4 regions of the Shewanella sp. S23-S33 genome follow, and region 3 is predicted to be linked to each of the others. Evidence: predicted binding sites of a transcription regulator. Region 3 holds the regulator's gene; each other region holds the start of a gene.
The links. Region 3 encodes LexA, which represses DNA repair genes until DNA is damaged. Its sites were predicted from a motif close to TACTGTATNNNNATACAGTA; they were not measured.
Positions count from the first base shown of each region.

Region 1: umuD (translesion error-prone DNA polymerase V autoproteolytic subunit) is a predicted target of LexA. The motif match lies at 2,585-2,604, and genes of this name have one in related genera.
Region 2: ACHA99_RS00380 (YebG family protein) is a predicted target of LexA. The motif match lies at 2,071-2,090, and genes of this name have one in related genera.
Region 4: dinB (DNA polymerase IV) is a predicted target of LexA. The motif match lies at 1,489-1,508, and genes of this name have one in related genera.

Region 1 is NZ_JBHFFD010000068.1:74,192-78,907, reverse strand. Features, by position in the region: gene ACHA99_RS18835 (helix-turn-helix transcriptional regulator) at 66-884, opposite strand; gene ACHA99_RS18830 (SLC13 family permease) at 965-2,356, shown strand; gene umuD (translesion error-prone DNA polymerase V autoproteolytic subunit) at 2,622-3,041, shown strand; gene umuC (translesion error-prone DNA polymerase V subunit UmuC) at 3,038-4,312, shown strand.
Region 2 is NZ_JBHFFD010000002.1:15,884-20,599, forward strand. Features, by position in the region: gene ACHA99_RS00365 (MlaD family protein) at 1-657, opposite strand, end outside; gene ACHA99_RS00370 (paraquat-inducible protein A) at 644-1,261, opposite strand; gene ACHA99_RS00375 (paraquat-inducible protein A) at 1,263-1,895, opposite strand; gene ACHA99_RS00380 (YebG family protein) at 2,102-2,401, shown strand; gene ACHA99_RS00385 (GAF domain-containing protein) at 2,419-2,877, shown strand; gene proQ (RNA chaperone ProQ) at 3,158-3,787, shown strand; gene prc (carboxy terminal-processing peptidase) at 3,816-4,716, shown strand, end outside.
Region 3 is NZ_JBHFFD010000043.1:41,751-46,466, reverse strand. Features, by position in the region: gene ctaD (cytochrome c oxidase subunit I) at 1-167, opposite strand, end outside; gene coxB (cytochrome c oxidase subunit II) at 177-1,712, opposite strand; gene ACHA99_RS10960 (cell division inhibitor SulA) at 2,116-2,628, opposite strand; gene lexA (transcriptional repressor LexA) at 2,625-3,245, opposite strand; gene plsB (glycerol-3-phosphate 1-O-acyltransferase PlsB) at 3,406-4,716, shown strand, end outside.
Region 4 is NZ_JBHFFD010000011.1:92,122-96,837, reverse strand. Features, by position in the region: gene nqrM ((Na+)-NQR maturation NqrM) at 1-124, shown strand, start outside; gene bfr (bacterioferritin) at 378-851, shown strand; gene bfr (bacterioferritin) at 861-1,328, shown strand; gene dinB (DNA polymerase IV) at 1,532-2,608, shown strand; gene ACHA99_RS02320 (LysR family transcriptional regulator) at 2,653-3,552, opposite strand; gene ACHA99_RS02315 (DMT family transporter) at 3,645-4,577, shown strand.

The sequences.
Region 1 (4,716 bases), on a different contig from region 3:
TGCAGGCTAGAACAGCATCCTAGATGTTGTTCTAGCTTTTTATAGACGGTTTTATGATGCCTGATTTAGCGCCCGCTTTTCATAGGCTTATGCTGCGGGTAATCTTGCGGCGTGCAACCAAATTGCATTTTAAAGGCGGCACTGAAACTGCTGACACTCAAATAACCTAAACTATGGGCCACCATAGTCGTGCTCTCCCCTTGGCTTAAGCTCTCAAGCGAATTTAACAAACGAAATCTTTGTCGCCATTGTCGATAAGTAAGCCCAGTTTCAGCTTTGAATAGTCGCTCAATCGTTCTCACACTCGCGCCGCCCATTTCGGCTAACTCGGTCAGTGAGTAACTCACTTTTGGACGTCGGATCAGCGTTTGGATCAAGCGGCTGAGTCTTGGATCTGAGCCTGCGGGTAAATGGGCATCCAGACTGTCCAGAGTTTGGAGCTCATCGATGGCAACCAAACCCAGCCGATGCAGTTGTCCACTGTCCATAAGATGTGAACTTTCACAAAGTTTAAGCACTAATTCGCGCATCAACGCTGTCATAGTCACCATCACCACTTGCGTATCCTGTGGCCTAACGCCATAGCTAGGGTCAATATAAATATTGCGAGTATGTGCGTGGGTTTCACTGTTCACTTGATGGGGCAAATTGCAAGGGATCCAAACGGCATGGGTTGAGGGTACCACCCAGACGGCATTTTCACTGCGAACACGTAACAAACCTTTGGCGGCCCAAAGTAGCTGACCCCGCGGGTGCGAGTGAGGTTCGATGCCCGCTTCCGCCGCCATATTGCGAGTATGGGTCAGCACGGGCCGATTGGCATCTATGATAAACGCCGCATCACTGGGTGTTAACAATGTCGCTTTAGGAACATACTTTGACATATTACCTTCTTAAAACGCCAAACCAAGTCAGTTATCTTAGTAGGCATCTTTTACGTATTCAACCCAATAGGTCGGTAAACATGAAACGTTTTATTGGCGTTAAACAGCTAGCGTTTTTCAGTGCACTGTTGATCGCTACTTTACTTGCGCTTTTTCCGCTAAGTCAGCATCCCGCGGTGTTTTCCTACAGCGCAGGCGTAGTGTTAGTGACCTTGATGTTTTGGAGCACAGGTTTCTTCCCGCCCTTTATGGCGGGGTTAATCTTTTTTGCCCTTGCCACCATTTTTAAACTCATTGAACCGAGTATACTTTTCTCCGGATTCGGCTCAACTGCGGTGTGGTTAATCATTTCGGGGTTTGTGATCGGCAGTGCCATCACTCAGTCTGGTTTAAGTCGCAGAATGGCCAGTTTGATTGCCCCCATACTGACCTCAAGTTATCCACGCTTAATTGCGGGTTTGGTCTTTAGTGCCGTGCTGCTTGGCTTTGTGATGCCCTCATCCGTTGGCCGTGCTGTGGTCATGGTGCCAATTGGTATGGCGTTAGCTGAGCAAGTCGGTTTTGCTCGTGGTAGCCATGGACGGATAGGCATTGCAACCGCCTTGGCACTGGCGTGCAACATGCCCAGTTTTGCCGTGTTGCCCGCGAATATTCCCAACATGATATTGGCAGGTTCCAGTGAGAATCTATTCAATATCCATTTTGGTTATACCGAGTATCTCTTATTGCATTTTCCAATCCTTGGTTTACTCAAATCGATATTGATTGTGGCGCTAGTTATCTTCCTATTTCCTGCAAAAATTGATAAAAATCAGCCTGAACGCGTTATTGAAAAAGAAGCTTATAACCTTGGTATGCAAAAGAAAGTTGCACTGTTACTGGCGATTACTTTGCTCTTTTGGGTGACTGACTCGCTGCACGGCATCAATCCCGCTTGGGTAGGATTAACAACGGCTATCTTGTTATTGCTCCCCAAATGGGGAGTGCTTGAGCCTAAGAGTTTTAATAGTTCGGTGGATTTGTCGACCGTCATTTTTGTCGCGGCGGCCTTAGGTCTGGGAGCATTGGTCAATCATTCCGGGCTCGGCACTGCGCTAGGTCAACTGTTCAGTGAATGGTTACCATTGCAGCAAGGGGCATCGTTCCTGAATTTTATGTCGTTATCGTTAATCGCGACGCTAACAGGATTAGTGGCAACGGTTCCAGGCGTGCCGACTGTGTTATCCCCCATGGCAGCAGACTTTGCCAATGCAACTGGCTTCTCCACCCCTGCGGTATTAATGACGCAGGTGATCGGTTTCTCAACCGTGATTTTTCCTTATCAGGTGGCTCCTTTGATTTTGGCGATGCAATTATCCCAAGAGCCATTAACTAAACTACTTCGCATCACCTTACCTCTAGCGGCAATAACTCTAGTTGCACTTATTCCACTGGATTATCTGTGGTGGCTATGGCTCGGTTGGATAGCCTAAACCCTCACCATTGGCGGTATTCATGCCGCCAATGGTGGATTTTAGAGCGGTTATATCAAGAACTCACAAGGCCCACGTCCAAAGCAGCGCGATGCTCAAAATACGACAACGCACTCTATACATGCGACTACTTATACGAGCAGCACAGATTGATACCGCCTTTACTCTTTTGTCGATAACACAACTCTCCCCACATAAATTCTTTCGATAAGCTTCATAGTTAGACTATACTGTTTATATGTACAGTATATTGTGATTTATTATTATGATGATCCTAGGCCGCTTCGCCAAACATACCCAATATCGGCTCTCGCTATTTAGCTCCTTGATTGCCGCAGGATTTCCGTCACCGGCCCAAGACTATGTAGAACAAACATTAGATCTCAATGAGTTATGCATCAAACATCCTGCCGCCACGTTTTTTGTCAAAGTCCAAGGGGATTCGATGATCGAAGCGGGGATTTTCTCCGGTGATATTTTGGTGGTGGATCGCTCACTACAGCCAGCCCACGGTGATACCGTTGTCGCAGCGGTGAACGGTGAGTTTACCGTAAAGCAATTACAGCTACGCCCTGTGGTGCAATTGCTACCACGTAATGCCTTATTCTCCCCGATCGCCATCAATGATGAGTCTGAGTTAAACATCTTTGGGGTAGTGACCAACGTGGTGAAAAAGCTCAAATGACGCCCTCACTATTCGCCCTCGTCGATTGCAATAATTTTTATGCCTCCTGTGAGCGGATGTTTAGGCCGGATTTGGTTGGCAAGCCGATTGTGGTGTTATCCAACAACGATGGCTGCGTCGTCGCCCGCTCCGTAGAAGCCAAACAACTTGGCATCAAGATGGCGGTGCCTGTATATCAAATAGCAAACCAACTCCGCCAGCATCAGGTTGCGGTATTCTCCTCCAACTATGCACTCTATGCCGACATGTCAAACAGAGTGATGACCACCTTAGAGCAAATGGTGCCAAAAGTAGAAGTGTATAGTATTGATGAAGCGTTTTTAGATCTATCACGCATCGATAAATGCACCGATATTCATCAGCTTGCATTAGATATTTATCAGCGAATACCGCAATGGACAGGGATCAGTGTTTGCGTTGGCATTGGGCCGACAAAGACCCTCGCCAAACTGGCAAACTATGCTGCTAAGCGTTATCCAGCAACCTGGGGCGTGGTTGATTTGCGCGACCGAGAACGCCAACGACGACTCATGGCGCTTATCCCTGTCGAGGAAGTCTGGGGAATAGGCCGTAGGCTTACGAAACGCTTGAACATCATGGGCATAAATACCGCGCTGCAATTGGCGGATGCGCATCCTAAACTTATCCGCGATACCTTTTCGGTCACCGTTGAGCGCACAGTACGCGAACTTAACGGCATTGCTTGTGATGACATACAAGAGATCTCCGCCACTAAGCAACAAATTATCAGCTCCCGGTCCTTTGGTAGTCGTATTGATAACTTGGAAGCGATGCAACAGGCGATCAATGAATATACTTTTAGGGCCTGTGAAAAACTGCGCTCTGAGCGCCAGTACGCTAAAGCGATGTCAGTATTTGTCCGTACTAGCCCTTTTAGCGATGCGACTCCCCAGTACAGCAAATCGCTGTCGGGCAGTTTAGTTCGCCCCAGCAATGATACGCGGGATTTTGTCACCCTTGGCCAAAGCCTACTGCAACGTATTTGGCGTGAAGGTCATGCCTATGCAAAAGCCGGTGTCATGTTAGGGGATTTTTTTGGTGCAGGCGTGTTTCAGCTAGGATTATTCGATGACGTCACGCCTAGGCCTAAAAGCAAGGAGCTGATGCAGTTACTCGATAAAGTGAACCACAGCGGCCGCGGAAAAATTTGGTTTGCAGGACAAGGTATTGACCCAACTTGGGGGATAAAACGTGAACAGCTCTCCCCTCGTTATACCACCCAATGGGCACAATTGCCCATAGTGACATAATCAGCAGATCCAGTGGCTAAATGACCATCTGCGAATCGCATGAATACTCTAAGCATTGGTTATTCAGTGAAGCTCACTCCACTCCTGACGATATTAATCAGAATAGGCTTATCGGCCTAAATCCATCTCACTAAGACTGTGCCAGCAAAACTCATCTCGCTTGGTAAAATAATTTTAAAAACCAATGTTTAACATTAAAAATGACAAGGCAATGAACGCAGTAGAGAGACAACTAAGGCAATAAAGCAGACTTGCAAGTCTTCGCGATCTTAAAAAGATAAGCAAGGGCAAGCATGAGCTTGCCCTGAACGTAGATGCGGCTTTCAACATTATTCTGCTTTAAATCTCAACTAACACTAGAATGCATCCAACACTATAATCCAACGATTGCAAAACCGACTTAA
Region 2 (4,716 bases), on a different contig from region 3:
AGAAACATTCCAAAAGTGAGAATTTTTCTTCACTAACCGCGCATATTGCTCTTGAATGAAAGCGCTGATAATGACTCTTTGATTGCCATCTAAACGATAGCTGACCACGCTACCCACGGGGATTTGGCGGAAAAATATTGGCGAGCCAACATCGAGCGAACCGAGTTTATCGGAGGTCAATTCGACCATCACACCTTCTGAGCCGATTTGCATCGGCGGCGGTTGGCGTTCTGCTTCAAAAAAGGTCGAGGCATTACCTTTCCCTGGTTGGATAGCAATATAGTTACCCGAAAACAGCGCATCTAAGCCTTCAACACCTGTAATACTTGCTTTAGGTGTGACAAGCCAGAAGAGGGTTTCTTTATTCAAGAAAGGCTTAGCGCGGTAGTCCATCATGACCTTGACGTTCACACCTTTGAGATCTTCATCTATGCCAATGTCTTTAACTTTACCGACAGTCAAACCTTGGTATTTGACTAAGGTTTTACCCACATCAATCCCAGTGGCGCTCGGAAAGTGAATTTGAATTTCAACCCCCGATTCTTTAATGCTCTTAATGCCCAGCCAAGCACCTAATGCCAACGCGACAATAGGAAGCAGCCAAATGGGCGAAAAGAGTTTTTTCTTTACAACTTTCGGCGATTCAATTTGTGTCATCTTGAGGTTCCAATCGATCCCAGAGTAAACGAGTGTCTAAAACTTTTGCGGCTAACTGAGTTAACAGAATCACCAAGGCAAATGCGGTAGCCGCAGGCGCGGGTTTCGCGTCGAGTAATTGTCCCATGTTCACTAATGCCACTGTGATTGAGATGACAAATAAATCGAGCATTGACCAGCGGCCAATCCATTCGATGATGTGAAAACCCACCATCAATTTCTTTTTTGAAATCGGGATATCAAAGCTTATCGCACACAGATAAATGGATAAGCCGATGATTTTAATCCATGGTACTAAAATACTGGCGGTAAACACTATGATGGCAATAGGCAGCATATCTGAATGCACTAAATGCAAAATGCCTGAAAAAATGGTGTCGTGCCGCACTTGCCCTTGATTGGTCAGCATAGTAATAGGGTAAATGTTGGCTGGCACCAGCAAGATGGCAGCGGTAATCAACAAAGCCCAACTTTTTTGCAGGCTGGAATAGTCCCTGACGTGCAACTCAGTTTCACAGCGCTGACAGTGCGTGAGTTCACTGCTGTTGAGTTGGCGACACACTTTACAGAGACATAGGCCGATATCTTTACCTTGTTGTTTCATATCAGCTATGACCTTCCAATAACGTCCACATATGTTCTAAGTCGTATTCTCTTTGTAGAAACAAGGTCACGAGAAACAGCATAGTGAAGCAAAATGTGCCCATACCAAAATAAATGTCCGAAAAATCAGATAGCTGAAATGATGAAACTAAGAAGCTGATCACATAAATTTCCAGCATAGTGAGTTGCGATAAGACGCCATGAAATTTTAACAACTGCTTCAATGAGTTACGCCAAAAAAGGCTACTCAATCCCCATTTCACAATTAAAATCTGTGTCAATATCGATAACAGTAATAAGCCTGGACCTATCACAGCTGCGGCAAGTACGGCGACACCTACAACCCAATAGCCTTGGTCAAATACTGCAAATGCCCCTTGGAAAACCGTAGTAGTACGAATACTACCGAAAAAGTGGATCTCGAGTACGGGTAAAAAATTGGCAGGGAAATAAAACACTAATGCCGAAATACATAGGGCTAACATACCATTCACAGAGCAGTATGGCGTGTCATAAAGTGCAGTGCTGCAACGAGGACAGATTGCTCTAACGCCGCTAGGCAAGGCACGTTTGCGGACTGCTAAATCGCAGGAGCGGCATAGGATTACTGAATTTTCTGCTGCGTTTTCATGCATATAAAAATATATATTAGCCTAATAGGAGTAATAACAGCGAGATCGGTGCAAAGTGTCGTGCTAGTTAGCTGTTAAGCCACGTCTAGCGCTTTATAATCTTGGCAACGAAAGTACGCTAATAATATCAGATTAATCAGAACACTTGCATCACAAGTTCAATCTATGTCACTCTAGTTACTGTATATAAAAACAGTGCGAGGGCAGTCATGGCAGTAATAACACAGTTTGTCGTGGTCAGAGAAGGGGTTGAAAAGATGACATTCACATCTAAGAAGGAGGCTGATGCCTACGATAAGATGCTCGATATCGCCGATAACCTTATCCCCTTCATTCAAAAAGCTGATTTGGGTATAGATGAAAGTGTGGGCGAAAAGCTCGCATTCTATTTTGCTAACAATAAAGATGAGCTGACGAACTTGCTTAAAGGCGCCGTTCAGGTTAATAGTACGCCAACGAATCCGCCTGCAGCGAAAAAAGCGGCAAAAAAGACCGAAGCAGCAGAATAAAATTGTTAGGAAATGTAATGAAATCGAAATTTTATGAGTCACTTAACCGTCAAGCCTTGGCCTTGTTGGAAGGGGAAGACGACCTTGTTGCGGCGATGGCGAATTTTTCAGCCTTGCTCAATGATAATTTAACTGAGCTGAACTGGGTAGGATTCTACGTCATGCGTGGCGAACAACTAGTATTAGGTCCGTTTCAAGGTAAAGTGGCTTGTACACGCATTCCGTTAGGAAAAGGTGTGTGTGGTACAGCAGCATTCACTAATCAAACTCAGCGAGTGGCTGATGTCCATCAATTTGATGGTCATATTGCCTGTGATTCTGCCAGTAATTCTGAAATCGTTGTGCCAGTTCGTGCGCAAGGTAACGTGGTTGCTGTGCTCGATATTGACAGTCCTATCTTCGATCGTTTCGATGAAGAAGACCAAAAGGGGCTGGAATTACTGGTTAAAAGTTTTGAAAACTGCCTATTTGATTAATTTGCGTACAATAACGCATAATTCATAGTCGCAATCGGTGGCGTGCGCCTTATAATATGCGCCTGCACGCATTAAGCTGGTTTGATTGGCATGCAATGAATAAGCTTAGTGTTTTGAGCTGTCAAAATTTGTTAAGGTATATTTTTTAACTTTAGTAAACGCGGCTAGGATGCTAATTTGTACGTTGACTCAATATTGAGTTTAACGAAGATAAACGACATGTAAGAAGCTGATATATATCACCTCGAATCGATGTCCCTTTTTGACTGTGGAAGTAATGATGGAATCAACAGAAAAGTTGACCGACACCAATGCAATTTTGGCGTATTTGTATGAAACATTTCCTTTGTGCTTTATTGCTGAAGGTGAAACTAAGCCATTAAAAATCGGATTGTTTCAAGATTTGGCTGAAAGGTTGGCTGATGATTCTAAAGTCAGTAAAACTCAGCTCAGAGTTGCCTTAAGACGTTACACCAGCAGCTGGCGCTATTTGAAGTGCGTTAAAGCGGGCGCACAACGCGTAAACCTGGATGGCGAACCTTGCGGCGAGTTAGAGCAAGAGCACATTGATCATGCTCAAGCCATGTTGAAAGAGAGTCAGGATAAGGCCAAAGCGAAACGTGCAGCACTTGCACCTAAGCCTGCGGCGAAGAAAGCACCTAAAAAGGTGGCCGTTCCTCAGCGTCCTAAAACTGAGCGTCCTGCTAAGCCTGCACCAAAAGCTGCAGCGCCAGTCGTCAATTATGTTCAAGCACAATTGACTGATTTAACGAAAAAACAACGCGTCAATGTTAAATTAGGTATGACACCCGTAGCCGGTGTGATTACTGACATTAACAAGGAAGATATTCATGTTCAGCTTGATAGTGGCCTAACGATTAAAGTTAGAGCAGAACATATCCTGCTGTAATCATTTATTAAAACGGAGTAACTTGTTGATGCGAAAACTCACTTTGGCTACCTCGATCGCCACTGTTTTTGTCGGATTCTCGGCTTGGGCCGTACCACCCACGATTCAAATCAGCGAGTTACCCACTCTCAAGCAGGAAGCGCAACATAAGGTTGCGAGCAAAAGGGTAACGGACTTATACACTCGTTCGCACTATCATAGATTCAATCTTGATGACGCCTTTTCTGCGCAAATTTTTGATCGTTATCTACAGCAGTTGGATTATCGCCGCAATGTGTTAACCCAAGCGGATGTCGATAGTTTTAAACCTTATGCAACCCAATTCGATGACATGCTCAGTTCTGGTGAACTTGAGCCTGCCTATAAAATGTTTGATATCGTCCAAAAGCGCCGCTATGAAGGCTTTGTCTATGCTTTATCTCTATTAGATAAAGAGATGGATTTTTCTGCGCCCGGTGATGCCTATGAGTACGACCGCGATGAGGCCGCATGGCCAAAAGACCAGACAGAAATTAATGAGTTATGGCGTCAACGTGTTAAATACGATGCACTAAATCTTAAACTCACAGGTAAGCAATGGCCTGAGATTGTTGATATCCTCCAAAAGCGTTACAACAACGCTATTAAACGGTTGATTCAAACTAACAGTGAAGATGTGTTCCAAGGCGTGATGAATGCCTTCTCCCGTAGCATTGAGCCACATACCAGTTACCTTTCACCACGCAATGCTGAACGTTTCCAAATGGAAATGAACTTGAGCCTTGAAGGCATTGGTGCTCAACTGCAACTCGAAGACGATTACACTGTCATTAAAAGTTTAATTACTGGCGGCCCTGCTGCGGGCAGTGAAAAACTGTCGCCGGAAGACAAGATTGTCGGTGTCGGTCAAGAAGGCGGTGAAATTGTTGATGTGATCGGCTGGCGTTTAG
Region 3 (4,716 bases):
ACCATGGCCATAGCGCCACCGGTTAAGAACATAATGAAGCTGAACCATAAATACAAAGTACCTATGTCTTTATGGTTGGTGGTTAGCAGCCAGCGCATGATGCCCTTTGGCGCACCATGATGATGGTCATCATGGGCTGCGGTTTGATCTTGAGTCGTAGTGCTCATCATTATCCCCTACTGTCCATGACTTGCGATATCAGCAGGTTGCACTGTATCGCCGGTATTGTTACCCCAAGCATTGCGTTCATAGGTAATGACTGCTGCAAGTTGCTGTGGGCTAAGCTGTTTGCCAAATGCCTGCATAGCCGTGCCCGTTTTGCCGTGCATCACAATATCGATGTGATTGGCGACTGGTCCAATGGCGATAGCACTACCCACTAGCGCGGGGAAGGCGGGTGGTATTCCTGCACCTGTCACTTGATGGCAGGCAGCACAGAAGGTCGCGTAGACAGTTTCACCTTCGGCCATGAGGGCGTCATGGCTGAGTGTGGGGAGGCTTGCGGGATCGACTGCAGCTGAGACGTCTGTTGCAGGTGCGGGTGTTGGGGTTGTACTGCTTGGTACCGCGGCGGATGTTTGTGCAGAACTGCCGTTCATGTACTCGTTTACGTCTTTGGCTTGCACTGCATCGCCAGTATTATTGCCCCAAGCATTACGCTCGTAGGTAGTCACTGCCGCGATTTCTTGTGCAGTCAATTGCTTACTAAACGCTTGCATGGCTGTACCCGTTTTACCGTTGAGCACAATTTCAAGGTGACCGCTGAGTGGTCCTGTTGCAATCGGGCTACCTTTAAGGTGCGGAAATACGCCTTGCAACCCTTCGCCATTGGGCTGGTGGCAGGCTGCGCAGTGCCCGAGGTAAACTTGTTCGCCTAGAGTCATCAACTCTTCTTTACTTAGGGTTTGTGATAAAGCGGCTTGAGCGGCTTCAGCCGCAGCACCTGCGGCTTGTTTCTGCTCTGTGACCCAAGCCTCAAACTCGGCTTCGGGTAACGCTTGTACTACGATAGGCATAAAACCATGGTCTTTACCGCAGAGCTCGGCGCATTGACCACGGTAAATGCCGGGTTTGTCGATGCGAGTCCAAGCTTCATTGATAAATCCAGGGTTGGCATCTTTCTTAATTGCAAAGGCGGGTACCCACCAAGAATGGATGACATCCTCTGAAGTCATCAGAAAGCGGATTTTGCGGTTTATTGGTAGAACGAGCGGTTTATCGACTTCCAATAGATAGTTTTCACCCTTGGTTTCGGTGCCTTCGATTTGTGCTCTGGGTGTTGTCAGTATGCTATAAAAATCAATATCTTGATCGAAATAGCTGTAATGCCATTTCCATTGTGAACCCGTGACTTTTACGGTGAGATCGGCGTTGCTGGGATCTTCCATTGCGATTAAAGTTTTTGTCGCTGGAATCGCCATTAAGATCAAAATGATAAATGGCAGAATCGTCCAAGCGATTTCAACTTTAGTGCTTTCGTGAAAGTGGGACGCGACAGCGCCTTTGGATTTTCTGTGGTTGATCATGGCGTAAATCATGACGCCAAAGACCACTAGGCCTATTGCGCAGCAGATATACAAGATGGTCATGTGCAAGTGATAAACCTTGCCACTGATCTCGGTCACGCCAGGGGTCATGTTGAACCGCATGTCTGCGGCGGTCAACGGTGGTGCGAAAAGCACCACGAGTAAACAATACAACAATTGCTTCACAAGACTTCTCCTCTGCCAATTGCGAATAGCAACTACAAAGAAGAGCAACACAGTAAGTCTCAACTCTATGCAAACTCTTCAGTTCCCAAAAAAGCTTTTTTGACTTCAACGTGCGTTGGCGGCTGTTACTTTTAATCAAGTATTGTTACTGCTGGTAATTAGCCACGCTGGCACATACTGCTGAAATAAATCTGTTCTCTATTTTTAGTGGCGCTTCGAGTTCGATAAATACTCGATTCATTGACCACGGTGGGTGATATATCATCACCGACTTAATCAACCATACTTGCTGTTTAAATATTGATCAAGATCACTTATTTATCTAATTATCTGAAAAATTGCCAAAAAAAAGCCTCACATTCATAGGTGAGGCGGCTTTCAAGGTAAAAAATTAAATGAATATTTAGTGTACAGCGCTAAAAAAAGATTGCTGGCCGAAGAGATTGCCTTGCTCAATACGTACGTCTGCATGTAAGTGACTGTTTACGTCTTCAAGCACTATGCCCATAGCTCTGGCACTTTTAGCCACGATTTGTAGGCGTCGATTATCCCGCGCATCTAATGATTGAGTCCAAGTAATGACTGCACTGGACGTACCACTTGTCAGGGCTTTTTCCATCGCCCACAGGGTTTCGACTTCATCTTTAGCATGTACCAGCAAAACTCTATCCATACGCACACCCGCGTTAGCGAGCGTTTGCTTGTAGCCAATACTTGGTGGGTTGATGAGCACTAACCAACGGCCCTGTTGGCTTAACTGAGCGAGTTGTGCACTCAGATGAATTAATTCTTGGCGACCTTGAGTCTTAGTTGGCATGCAGGCGATAGGCGCATGGTGCCAGTCATAGTCGGCATCACGGACTTCATCGAGCCACAAGCCCGGATGGCGGGGGGCATTGCCAAGTAGTTTATTCATAGCCAATCTCCATTACGGATCACACCGACGGCGAGTCCTTCAATTGTTAAACTTTGGAAGCCTAAATCCACTTTAATCGGGGAGTAATCTTCATTTTCGGCATGTAGATAGACCACATTACCTTTTTTTTCGAAACGTTTAACAGTGACATCGTCATCGACTCTAGCGACAACCACTTGACCATTTCTAGCTTGTTCTACTTTATGAACTGCCAGTAAATCACCTTCGAGAATGCCGATATTTTTCATGCTGTCGCCTTTTACTCGCAGTAAAAAATCGGCGGCGGGATGGAACATGCTTGGGTCGACTTGGTAGTACTGTTCAACATGTTCTTGGGCGAGGATAGGTTCACCTGCGGCCACTTGGCCGATGAGCGGTAAACCTGTTTCAGTCAAATCTTCGATTTCCGCAGGCAGACGAATGCCCCGAGATGTGCCAGGCATGATCTCAATGCAGCCCTTTTTCGCCAACGCTTTAAGGTGTTCTTCAGCCGCATTGGCGCTCTTAAAACCTAAACGGGTTGCGATTTCTGCCCGAGTGGGTGGCATGCCAGTATCGGCAATATTTCGTTTAATTAGCTCTAAAATTTCAGCTTGGCGTGGCGTCAAAGGTCTCATGGTGTTTCCTGTTTTTCTATACAGTTACTGTTAGTATATACAGTATTATTTGCAGCGCAAGTATTAACCACTTTTTAGCTATGTTGGAGAGAATTAGCGAATATTGCCCATAGTCTGGTATTCTATCGGGCTAGTAAACGCACTTAATTGCATAAGAATAATGCCTAAACACGACTCTCTTTGGTTGAAATCATTACGTTGGATCCAAAAACACTTAGTGCACACTATTGTGGTGCCTCAGGATCCCTTTGCCGATCTGAATCTGGATGCTTCCAGACCCCTTGTTTATGTGATGAAAACAGAATCCCTCAGTGACATCGCTGCTTTGAGCGAAATAACGGCTAAGTTAGGCTTACCAAGCCCTTATGAGCCTCTAGTGGCTAATGGTGTGATTGCGCCTCGGGTTGTCTGTCTTCAAGGACGTAAGCCACTGTTTGGCGAACGTGCTGGTAATGAGCCTTTCCTCGAATGCTTTATGCGTTTGTTAGCCGTGCATAAGGAACGTCCTGAATTGGATATTCAACTTGTGCCCGTGAGCTTGTATTGGGGTCGAACGCCAGGGAAAGAAGACGACACTATGAAGGCGGCCGTATTTGAGCGGGAAAACCCGACTTGGCTACGCAAGTGCTTGATGATTCTGTTCTTAGGTCGACATAACTTCGTGCAGTTTTCGAATGCCGTATCCCTGCGTTACATGGCTGACGAACATGGCACCGACATGGGGATTGCCCATAAGTTAGCACGGGTTGCGCGCGTGCATTTCCGTCGTCAACGTAAGGTAATGACAGGGCCTGTGCTGCCAAACCGCCAAGCACTGTTTCATTCGTTGCTCAAATCTGAGTCGCTGCGCAAAGCGATTCAAGAAGAAGCCGCCAGTAAAAAGATTTCTGAGACCCAAGCGCGCGAGACGGCTATTGAGTATCTCGATGAAATCGCTGCCGATTACTCAGATAGTTTAGTGCGTATTGCTGAGCGTTTCTTAACTTGGCTGTGGAACAAGCTTTACAGCGGGATCAACATTAAAGGTGCCGAGCAAGTTCGCCAGCTGCACCACGACGGCCACGAAATTATTTATGTGCCTTGCCATCGTAGCCACATGGATTACCTACTGTTATCGTATATTTTGTATTATCAAGGCATGGTTCCGCCGCACATTGCTGCTGGCATTAACCTCAATTTCTGGCCCGCGGGACCTATGTTCCGTCGCGGTGGTGCCTTCTTCATCCGCCGTAGTTTTAATGGTAACAAGCTGTACACCGCAGTATTTCGTGAGTATTTAGATCAGCTGTTTGCTAAAGGTTATTCAGTGGAATACTTCTCCGAAGGTGGCCGTTCACGTACTGGCCGTCTGTTGGCGCCGAAAACTGGCATGATCGCCATGACGATGAACAGCGTACTGCGCGGTATTGAACGTCCTGTCACACTTGTGCCTGTGTATTTAGGCTATGACCATGTGATGGAAGTGGCGACT
Region 4 (4,716 bases), on a different contig from region 3:
CGGTTTAGGTGTTCTAGGGATTGAGAAAGCGTGTGATTGTGATGACCCTTGTGACAAACGTAAACGTCGTATGGCCGCTGAAGAAGCGCGTCGTGAGAAGTTAACGAAAGACCGCATTATCTAAATAGTCTTGATTCGATCATAGCCTCCGATTTAGGGGGCTATTTTTTTGCCTCGTATTTTCTTACACGGGTTAATCATTTGAGATTTATCCTTGGGATTAGAGTGGGATAGCAAGTTAATCTAAGCAGGAATGAGAATGCTTTTCATCATTAAGTAGGTGAAATATAAAGATAATTTGAGTTGGTCGATAAATTGTACTAGGCTAGAAGCTTGATCTAGATCAATCTTTTCACGCTTACCAAGGATAGTAACTTATGAAAGGTCATCCTAAAGTGGTTGGGCAACTGAATCGGGTGCTTACCTGTGAGTTGACCGCCATCAATCAATATTTCCTCCATGCCCGCATGTTTAAACATTGGGGCTTAGAGAAGTTAAACCACGTCGAATACAAAAAATCCATCCAAGATATGAAGCATGCCGATAAGCTCATCGAGCGAGTGCTGTTTTTGGAAGGTCTGCCTAATCTGCAACAACTCGAAAAACTTCGCATTGGTGAACATAGCCAAGAGATGCTCGATTGCGATCTGGCCATGGTGCAAGAGCAGCTTACATTGCTGCGTGATGCGATCAGCTTGTGTGAAGCCGAACAGGACTATGTGAGCCGCGATCTGCTGGAAGATATTCTCGAAGACGAAGAAGAGCACTTAGATTGGCTTGAGTCGCAGCAAGAGCTCATTACGCTAACCGGTATTCAAAATTATCTACAATCGCAAATTAGCGACCAATAGGAGCAAAATATGAAAGGCGATAAAGACGTTATCGATGCGTTAAATCGACTCCTAACGGGAGAACTCTCGGCAATGGATCAGTATTTTGTCCATGCCCATATGTACGAAGATTGGGGCCTGAAAGAACTCTATGAGCGTATCGCCCATGAGTCAGATGATGAGAAAGCCCATGCAGCCAAATTAGTGCAGCGCATTTTATTCCTCGAAGGTACACCCAATGTTGCCGCCCGTGAGGCATTGAACATAGGTAAAGATGTAGAAGAAATGCTACGTAATGATCTCGCCTATGAATACAAGGTCGCGGACGATTTGCGCAAAGTGATTGCACTGTGTGAGCAGAAGCAAGATTACCAGACACGTGAAATCCTTGAAGTATTACTCGACGATACAGAGTCTGACCATATGTATTGGCTCGAAAAACAACTTGGGCTTATTGACCGTGTTGGATTGCAAAACTACCTGCAAACTAAGATGTGAGCCTTAGATTGTTAGGTTGAGTAAATACCTAGGCCACTGAGTGTAATGGCCTAGGAAACTCAGTTATTAAGCATGTCTGTTGTTCCTCACACTTGTCTTGTTCTCTTTTCTAGCGCTAGGCCACATCTTATTGGCCCCAAATCTATCAGGAACACTTGATTACTGTTTTTATATACAGTATTTTGGCGTTGGAGGAATTCAACGTGCGAAAAATTATTCATATCGATATGGACTGCTATTTTGCTGCTGTGGAAATGCGCGACTTTCCTGAGTACCGCGGCAAGCCTTTAGCCGTGGGTGGCAGTAGCGACCGTCGCGGTGTTATCAGTACTTGCAGTTACGAGGCACGTAAATTCGGTATACGTTCAGCAATGGCAACGGCTTATGCCTTTAAGTTATGCCCTGAGCTGATTTTAGTTCCGGGTCGGATGCAAGTTTACAAAGAAGTGTCGCTACAAATTCGTGAAATATTTTCCCGCTATACCCAATTAATTGAGCCGCTTTCCTTAGATGAAGCTTATTTGGATGTGAGTGAGTGCCAACAATATAAGGGCTCTGCGACCTTGATTGCCCAAGCGATTCGTCGCGATATCTTAGCCGAAACGGGTTTAACCGCATCGGCGGGTATCGCACCAGTAAAATTTTTAGCTAAGGTCGCCTCGGATCTGAACAAGCCAAACGGCCAATATGTCATTACGCCAGAGACGCTTTCTGAGTTTGTTAAGACCTTATCGCTGCGTAAAATTCCCGGTGTTGGCAAAGTCACCGCCGAAAAGCTCTCTTCGCTCGGGCTCAATACCTGTGGCGATGTGCAAGCTTATTCTAAACCTGAGCTCTTAGCGCGATTCGGTAAGTTTGGTGGTGTGTTGATTGAGCGTTCCCAAGGCATAGATGAACGGGGCATTTCTGCCGACAGAGAGCGCAAATCAGTGGGTGTTGAAACCACGTTAGCAAAGGATATTTATAGCTTAGAGCAGTGCCAGCAGGTGATGCCGAGTTTGATCCAAGAACTGTCGTTGCGTTTAAGTCGCAGTGCTAAGGAACGCAAAATACATAAACAGGTGGTCAAACTTAAGTTTAACGATTTCAAGCAGACTACAATTGAGCACCGCAGCGATGAAGTCTCGATTGTAATGTTCTATAAGCTACTCGCGCAGGCAATGGAAAGGCAAGAAGGCCGTGGCATTCGTCTATTAGGGATTTCAGTTGGCCTTACCGATTCTACTCTTGTCGTCGCCACAAGCTTAAACGGCCAGACTCAGCTGGATTTAGCACTCTAGCCGTTTATTGAGTCGATAAGCCGCAGACTCATGCCTGCATTGGCTCAATAAGCCTCGGGTGGATTCGCCAACATAAAATCAATTAACAGTCTGACTCGTAAGGGCAGGTTGTCTCGATCGCGATACATCAAGTAGGCGGTACGCGGAATACCTTGCCACTCGGGCAGTATTTGAATGAGTTTGCCACTTCGTATCTGTTCACTCGCCATGCTGATGGGTATGAGTCCAATCCCAAGCCCCGCCACCACGGCCTGACAGGCAATCGCCATATCATCGACGGCTAGTTTGATATTCCCCCTTGGTTCAAACTCGACATTTTGCCCTGTGCTATTGTGCTGTAAACGCCACGTTTTTGTGGGCTTGGCGATGATAACCGGATGCTGATCCAGCTCTTCAATGGATTGCAGCGCATGCCACTGCGTTGCCGATGTGCTGGCGCAAAGTACAAAGCTAATTGTGGTAAGTGGCCTTGCAATCCAATCGGGATCTTTAGGTTCGCCCACTCGAAAGGCGATATCGATGGCGTTTTCACTGATATCGATATTCATGTTCGACAGACTTAAATCGATATCAATATTGGGATAATGCCGTTGGAAGGCGTTGAGTGATTCACCTAGCCAGCGATAGGTTGTATTGATGGGCGCCGAGATCCGCAATTTGCCAACCGCTTGATGTTTATCCGCATGCAACTCACCAGATACCTGGTTTAACTCGATAAACAGCGGGCCGCAGCGTTCGAGATACCGCTGACCTGTGGCGGTAAGATTGACTCTATGGGCGTCTCTGTGCAGTAAACGCAGACCTAAGGATTGTTCTAACAGATTGATTCGACGGCTTAAGGTTGAAGGTGGAATGCCTAAGTGCTGCGCCGCGAGCTTAAAACTCCCTTGCTGTGCCACTACCCAAAATAAGCGCATATCGTCTAAGGAATAATTAAGTTTCATATTTGGAATTTAAGCTCTCAATCTTGTTGGTTTTAATAATATATGAAACTTATAAACTAAGCTCAATCCCAATTACCTCCCTAGAGTCCGATATGAAATCCCATACACCTTACATGACAATTGTTTGTCTACTGATTTGCGTTTTTAGCTGGGGCAGTGTGTTTCCGATTGCTAAGCGAGTGTTGGAGGAGATGTCAGGAGAGTCCCTCGTCTTCTGGCGTTTTACCATTGCGGCTGTGACTCTAGCGTTATATATCGTTTTTACTCGTCAGGCTTGGCCCAAATTGAGTTTGGCGCAATATATTGTCATAGCGTTAGTGGGTGTGATTGGTGTGGGCGGCTTAAATCTGGCGTTATTTAATGGCCTGCAGCATACCTCTGCTGCCAATGGTGCCTTGATTATGGCGCTCAGCCCGTTGGTGACTTCAATCGTCAATGCGCTATTACAGCGTGAATGGCTCAGCAGACAACAAGTGTTTAGCTTAGTGGGTGGATTGGCGGGCGTACTGCTAGTGATCACCAACGGTAGTGTGCAGCAGTTGCTCAACTTTAGTTTTAACCAAGGTGATGTGATGATTGCCGCCGGCATGTTGGCGTGGAGTGGTTATACCATTTGTTCGCAACGGGTCGGCCATTGGTTGCCTGTGTTGCCATTTACCTTGCTGAGTATGATAGCTGCCAGTGTGTCTATGTCCGTGGTTGGGCTTGGCCGAGGTGAGTTTCACCCTTGGCTGGAGTTGATGGAACTGTCGGCAACGGCTTTTTCTAGCGTACTCTACATAGGTTTGTTCGCCACTGTGCTCGGTTATCTGTTTTGGATTAACGGTGTTAAGGCGCTTGGCCCCGCTAAGGCATCGATCTTTTTTAATCTCGTGCCCGTTTTTGCAGCATTAACGGCGTTAGCCATGGGGCAGGCGGTGACGGAAATTCAGTTGGTAGGGATGCTGATAGTGATCCTTGCGTTGATGTTACCTATGTTAGTCAACTTACGCGCGGCAAGAGGCTTAGTGGTTAAGCGCTGCTAATCTGTGCTAGCTTTGCTGTTTAAATATAAGGGAGCACCTGAATTCAGATAATCACTGCGACAGGTTTATGCTCCCTTATTCGTTAGAGGGGACTTTTCAAACATCACTGATTTACAAAAGGTAACTTATATAAAAGCTT